2 regions of the Neobacillus sp. B4I6 genome follow, and region 1 is predicted to be linked to the other one. Evidence: a T-box and tRNA genes for the amino acid it is inferred to sense, from the RefSeq annotation. Region 1 holds a T-box; the other holds one or more tRNA genes.
What was found. A T-box is a leader RNA that pairs with one kind of tRNA and senses whether it is charged. The one in region 1 lies ahead of proS (proline--tRNA ligase), so its partner is inferred to be a tRNA-Pro.

Region 2: it has a tRNA-Pro gene. The T-box ahead of proS (proline--tRNA ligase) is inferred to sense a tRNA for this amino acid. The anticodon was not compared.

The regions. Positions count from the first base shown of each region.
Region 1 is NZ_JBNPWB010000002.1:2,797,668-2,800,927, reverse strand. It holds gene QF028_RS15935 (cupredoxin domain-containing protein) at 1-555, opposite strand, end outside; gene QF028_RS15930 (hypothetical protein) at 722-853, opposite strand; T-box leader at 1,007-1,223, shown strand; gene proS (proline--tRNA ligase) at 1,302-2,732, shown strand; gene QF028_RS15920 (GNAT family N-acetyltransferase) at 2,997-3,260, shown strand, end outside.
Region 2 is NZ_JBNPWB010000002.1:1,047,451-1,050,710, reverse strand. It holds gene QF028_RS07270 (pyruvate, water dikinase regulatory protein) at 1-333, opposite strand, end outside; gene QF028_RS07265 (helix-turn-helix transcriptional regulator) at 351-992, opposite strand; tRNA gene QF028_RS07260 (tRNA-Trp) at 1,248-1,318, opposite strand; tRNA gene QF028_RS07255 (tRNA-Tyr) at 1,324-1,408, opposite strand; tRNA gene QF028_RS07250 (tRNA-Ser) at 1,430-1,522, opposite strand; tRNA gene QF028_RS07245 (tRNA-Met) at 1,553-1,629, opposite strand; tRNA gene QF028_RS07240 (tRNA-Ala) at 1,651-1,723, opposite strand; tRNA gene QF028_RS07235 (tRNA-Pro) at 1,745-1,821, opposite strand; tRNA gene QF028_RS07230 (tRNA-Leu) at 1,878-1,966, opposite strand; tRNA gene QF028_RS07225 (tRNA-Gly) at 1,973-2,047, opposite strand; tRNA gene QF028_RS07220 (tRNA-Leu) at 2,082-2,166, opposite strand; tRNA gene QF028_RS07215 (tRNA-Val) at 2,182-2,257, opposite strand; rRNA gene rrf (5S ribosomal RNA) at 2,268-2,384, opposite strand; rRNA gene QF028_RS07205 (23S ribosomal RNA) at 2,461-3,260, opposite strand, start outside.

The DNA of each region.
Region 1 (3,260 bases):
CGTTGTTTGACTTTGACCTGGAATTTCGACCATATCACTGCTATACATAAATAAAAATAATGATACTATCACAACGCCTCCTGCGATGATCGCAAATGGTGAGAGCTCTTGTGTATCAAGGGATAATTTATTATTCGATTCCACGAAAATATACATGATCACGAATCCGATAATTAAAATATAAAAACCTAACAAGATTCCAAGTAAAATAGTAGGATTTATAAATTGAAGAAAGGCACCGAGAATAGCTCCAATGATCCCGCCCATTAAACCAGAAATTGATCCCATAAGGATGGCTAATATCCCAACGGGGTGTCCAGCTAAGAAACCTAAGACGAAACCAATAATCATACTGACTCCGACTACTAGAAAAATCTCACCGGAAATGATGCCAATGATACTGCCGGTCAGTAACCCTGTGATTACCGCGATGACCATACTAATCATAATCCCAGATGTATTGGCTAGCTTATTTTTATGACGGTAAACAGAATAAATGGAATATCCGGTACCAATGGCAACTACAATTGCCGAAATAATCGCAAAAATATTCATTTTATGTCTCCTCAAATGTGTATGTTTTATTCATTAAATAATTTACAACATATGAGTATTATAAATGGAAATAACCCATTCAAATTTGTATTTTTAGTGATTAATATGAACGTTTTATGAATATTAATGAGGTTAAATTAGGATATGGAATAGTAGGAGATCGATTTTATTCTTTATTTTCTTTATCAAGGGTATTTTTAAAAATTCTTTTCATGGCCTCATTCTGCATCTTAATATATTCAAGTAGAAATTCTTTTTCTTCTTCCTCTTGTTGGAGATCATCCTTTTCTTTTTCCAAGTAAGCCACCCCATTTTTTCTAATTACTAGCATTTTAACTGATTTTTTTAGACGTTTAAAGTAAATTTGAAGGAAAATTGCTGGCTTCAGCAATATATTCCATAAAAAAAATTGACTTTTTTTATAATGAAATATATAATTTTCAAAAATACTATTGAAACTGTGACGGGGATTAGTAAAGTGAAAAGGTCTTACCAAGAGAGGAAACCAATGGTGCGAGGTTTCTTAAGACGGTCATTTGAACCTGCCTCTGAGTTCTGTATCGGATACATATGAAGATACATGCGGATAATGTCCGTTATCATGGAAAGTGTATAAAGCTTTTTGCTTTATGAATTTAGGGTGGTACCGCCAGGCCTTGGTCCCTTTTTTGAGGATCAAGGCCTTTTTGTGTAGAAAAGCGGAAGCGACCGTTACTTATTTAAAAAAATTTAATGAGGTGTCAAACATGGCAAAAGATTTTGTAAAAGATGTAACTGCAATGGACGATGATTTCGCCCAGTGGTATACCGATGTGGTAACAAAAGCTGACTTAATTGATTATTCAAGTGTTCGTGGCTCGATGATTATTCGACCATATGGTTATGCTTTATGGGATAATATAAAAAATGAATTGGATCGCCGTATAAAAGAAACGGGGCATGAAAATGTTTATATGCCTTTGTTTATTCCTGAAAGCTTGCTGCAAAAAGAAAAAGATCATGTTGAAGGTTTTGCACCAGAAGTGGCCTGGGTCACACATGGCGGGTCTGAACCATTAGCAGAACGATTAGTTGTCCGTCCTACATCAGAAGTTCTTTTTTGCGAGCATTATAGTAACATCATCCATTCATACAGAGATCTGCCAAAGCTTTATAACCAATGGGCAAACGTGGTCCGTTGGGAAAAAACAACCCGTCCATTCTTACGGACATTAGAGTTTTTATGGCAGGAAGGTCATACCGCGCATGCAACTGACGAAGAGGCCATGGAAGAAACCATTAAAATGCTAAATGTTTATGCCGCAGTTTGTGAAGAAATCCTTGCGATTCCAGTTGTAAAAGGACAAAAAACGGAAAAGGAAAAGTTTGCAGGTGCAAAGGCTACTTTTACGATAGAAAGCTTAATGCATGATGGAAAAGCATTACAGTCTGGTACATCTCACCACTTCGGCACAGGATTTGCCGAGGCATTTAACATTCAATATACAGACAAAGAAGGAAAGCTCCAATATGTGCATCAAACCTCTTGGGGCTTCACAACAAGAATTATCGGTGCCTTAATCATGGTGCACGGCGATGACCGCGGCCTTGTGATTCCGCCAAAAGCAGCGCCAACTCAAGTGATGATTGTGCCGATTGCTCAGCATAAAGAAGGCGTTCTTGATTTTGCCTACGAGTTAAAAGAGACTTTATCAAGTGTTGTACGTGTAGGGATCGATGCTAGTGATAAAAAGCCAGGCTGGAAGTTCAATGAGTATGAAATGAAAGGTATCCCAGTCCGTCTTGAGGTGGGACCTAAAGATATCGAAAACAAGCAAGTGGTCCTAGTAAGACGCGATACATTAGAGAAAGTGTTTGTTCCACTGGACCAATTAGAAACGAAGCTTGTTGAGTTATTAGATGAAATTCAAACAAATTTATATAATAAAGCACTTACTCATCGTGAAGAAAGAACCACTGTTGCTGTAACACTTGATGAGTTAAAGCAATCACTCGAAGCAAAACCAGGTTTTATCAAGGCCATGTGGTGCGGTGAATTAGCATGTGAGGAAAAAATTAAAGAAGATGCTGGCGCAACATCTAGATGTTTGCCATTCGAGCAAGAAAAAGTATCTGACAAATGTGTATGCTGTGGAAAAGAAGCCAATAAAATGGTTTATTGGGCAAAAGCATACTAAAAAAAGCAAACTTTCGGGCTCTTCCTGGTTGGGAAGGGTCTTTTTTATTATATATTGTGCTGCAACCGTGAAGGAAATTAAATTTATGAGCGAATTTTTCGATTGAATGGGCGAATTTCTCAGTTCAATGAGCGAATTAAACTTTCGGCGTATCAGCGGATTTATTGATTCAATCAGCGAATCGGCTCCTCCATATTTTTTTCTGAAAAAAGGAATGAACAATGATCGTAGCGAATTATTTATATTCAGAAGGAGGGCAAGATTATGAAACCAATACTACTAGACTTTCCAAATCAATTTTACACAGAAAGATTATTAATACGTATGCCTCTGCCCGGAGATGGTAAAGTGGTGTACCAAGCAATGCAGTCTTCGTTAAATGAAATAAAAGAATGGATGCCTTGGGCCCATCACGAGCAAACCGAGGAAGATGTAGAAGTAAATATGCGTGAGGCACATGCTAAGTTTTTAACCCGCGAGGATTTAAGGTTACATATATTTAATCGAGAAACAGGAGAATTCATCGGT
Region 2 (3,260 bases), 1.8 Mb from region 1:
CAATCCAGGTCGATGGTGCGGCTGTTTATTGAAGCTTATTTCAAACGCATTCATCAATGGACTTAGTAAATCTACAGCAAAAATGCTCTCTTCTTTTGCACGTCGATCTAAATACTCTTTTAATGATGGAATAACGATCGTATAGGCAATAATCGTCCGTCCCTTTTTTGCTAGTAAAATGATATCTTCAATATCTTCAAAATCATCCACATAGGAATTACGGCGAATTTCTACCTGCCCGCCATTAAATTGTGTTGCCACTGCCTTTACTACAAACTCAGCTGTTTCACCTACTGAGTCAGATACAACATAGACAACTTCTTTCTGTACCAAAATGGCAGCCACTCTCCTTAGTTTGAATTGTTTTCCATGATTTCTAAATATGCCCGCGTTATAGTGGTTTTGGTGATTCTTCCTACCAGCAAATATGTACTTCTTTGCTCCTCTATTTCCTTAACAACTGGTAAAGAGTCAATGCGATTATGGATCATCTTTTTGGCTGCTTCGAGCAAGGTCTCTTCAGGATTTATTGTAATAATATTTGGCATTCTAGTCATGATGACACTGACAGGCAATTCATTTAGATTTTGATTTCCTAGTGATGCTCTGAGCAAATCCTTACGGGAAACAACCCCTGCTAGATGTCCTTTTGTATCAACCGCATAAAGTGTGCCCACATCCTCTAAAAAGAGCTGCACGATCGCATCATACACGGAGGTTGATTTCTCAACGACAATTGGATGGGCTTTATAATCCGTTACCTTTTGGTGGATAAACCTTTTAGCCTGTTGCTTTGCTTCAAAGCTTTCATTAAAAAAATAACCTACTCGCGGCCTTGCATCTAAGTTACCTGACATCGTTAAAATGGCAAGATCGGGTCTTAGTGCAGCTCTTGTTAATGAAAGCTTCTCTGCGATGTCTTTTCCTGTAATGGGCCCGTTTTGTTTAACAATCTGGAGGATTTCATCCTGACGTTTAGATAATTTAATAATTACCCCCCCCTTATCTACATTAAATATGTTATATTCAATAGATTCATTATAAATGTGTTATACTTATTTGTATATAGTATATTACATTATGTTATAAACCGAAACAATAAGTTTTATTTTTTTACAAAATATTAAACTATTTTTTTAATAAGGAGCCCAAACAAGTTAATCCCGCCGCATGCGACGAAAGAGGCAAAATAAAAAAAGGCAAAAAAAATTCCAAGCATATACTTGGAATTTTTTTTGCCTTTTTGACAGGGGCAGTAGGAATTGAACCCACACTGAAGGTTTTGGAGACCTTAGTTCTACCTTTAAACTATGCCCCTAAACATGGTGGAGGGGGACGGATTCGAACCGCCGAACCCGGAGGGAGCGGATTTACAGTCCGCCGCGTTTAGCCACTTCGCTACCCCTCCACATATAAAAAATAATAAAACTGGAGGAGGAAGAGGGATTCGAACCCCCGCGCGGTGTTACCCGCCTGTCGGTTTTCAAGACCGATCCCTTCAGCCAAACTTGGGTATTCCTCCATGGAAAAAGAAAATCATATAATAGTATTTTGGTAGCGGCGAAGGGAGTCGAACCCCCGACCTTTCGGGTATGAACCGAGCGCTCTAGCCAGCTGAGCTACACCGCCAAAAAAATTATATTATTAAGGTGGAGTCTAGGGGGATCGAACCCCTGACCTCCTGCGTGCAAAGCAGGCGCTCTCCCAGCTGAGCTAAGACCCCAAAATATTCTGCAATAAAGAATGGTCGGGAAGACAGGATTCGAACCTGCGACCCCTTGGTCCCAAACCAAGTGCTCTACCAAGCTGAGCTACTTCCCGATAATATGACGCACTGGGCGCTATATTTGATGTTTTAAATTACCTTCGATAAAACATGGTGCCGAGGACCGGAATCGAACCGGTACGGTAGTCACCTACCGCAGGATTTTAAGTCCTGTGCGTCTGCCAGTTCCGCCACCCCGGCACTGTTTGGAGCGGAAGACGGGATTCGAACCCGCGACCCCCACCTTGGCAAGGTGATGTTCTACCACTGAACTACTTCCGCTTATATGGATGTTTTTTTCTAACGCAAAAAACTTTGGTGCGGGTGAAGGGAGTCGAACCCCCACGCCTTGCGGCGCCAGATCCTAAGTCTGGTGCGTCTGCCAATTCCGCCACACCCGCATAGTAAAAGAAAAATGGTGGAGGATGACGGGCTCGAACCGCCGACCCTCTGCTTGTAAGGCAGATGCTCTCCCAGCTGAGCTAATCCTCCATATAATACCGCCTGGCAACGTCCTACTCTCACAGGGACGCGTGTCCCAACTACCATCGGCGCTGAGAAGCTTAACTTCCGTGTTCGGTATGGGAACGGGTGTGACCTTCTCGCCATTGCTGCCAGACTTGTTTTTTGAGGTATCATTCCCTCAAAACTAGATAATGCAGAAGAAGTTTGTAAAACTGAGTGTGCCTTATAAATTGGTTAAGTCCTCGAACGATTAGTATCAGTCAGCTCCACATGTTACCACGCTTCCACCTCTGACCTATCAACCTGATCATCTTTCAGGGTTCTTACTAGCTTGCGCTATGGGAAATCTCATCTTGAGGGGGGCTTCATGCTTAGATGCTTTCAGCACTTATCCCGTCCGCACATAGCTACCCAGCGATGCCCTTGGCAGAACAACTGGTACACCAGCGGTGCGTCCATCCCGGTCCTCTCGTACTAAGGACAGCTCCTCTCAAATTTCCTGCGCCCACGACGGATAGGGACCGAACTGTCTCACGACGTTCTGAACCCAGCTCGCGTACCGCTTTAATGGGCGAACAGCCCAACCCTTGGGACCGACTACAGCCCCAGGATGCGATGAGCCGACATCGAGGTGCCAAACCTCCCCGTCGATGTGGACTCTTGGGGGAGATAAGCCTGTTATCCCCGGGGTAGCTTTTATCCGTTGAGCGATGGCCCTTCCATGCGGAACCACCGGATCACTAAGCCCGACTTTCGTCCCTGCTCGACTTGTAGGTCTCGCAGTCAAGCTCCCTTGTGCCTTTACACTCTGCGAATGATTTCCAACCATTCTGAGGGAACCTTTGGGCGCCTCCGTTACTCTTTAGGAGGCGACCGCCCCAGTCAAACTGCCCACCTGACACTGTCTCCCACCCCGATCAGGGGTGCGGGTTAGAATTTCAATACAGCCAGGGTAGTATCCCACCGACGCCTCCACGCAAGCTAGCGCTCACGTATCTCAGGCTCCTACCTATCCTGTACAAGCTGTACC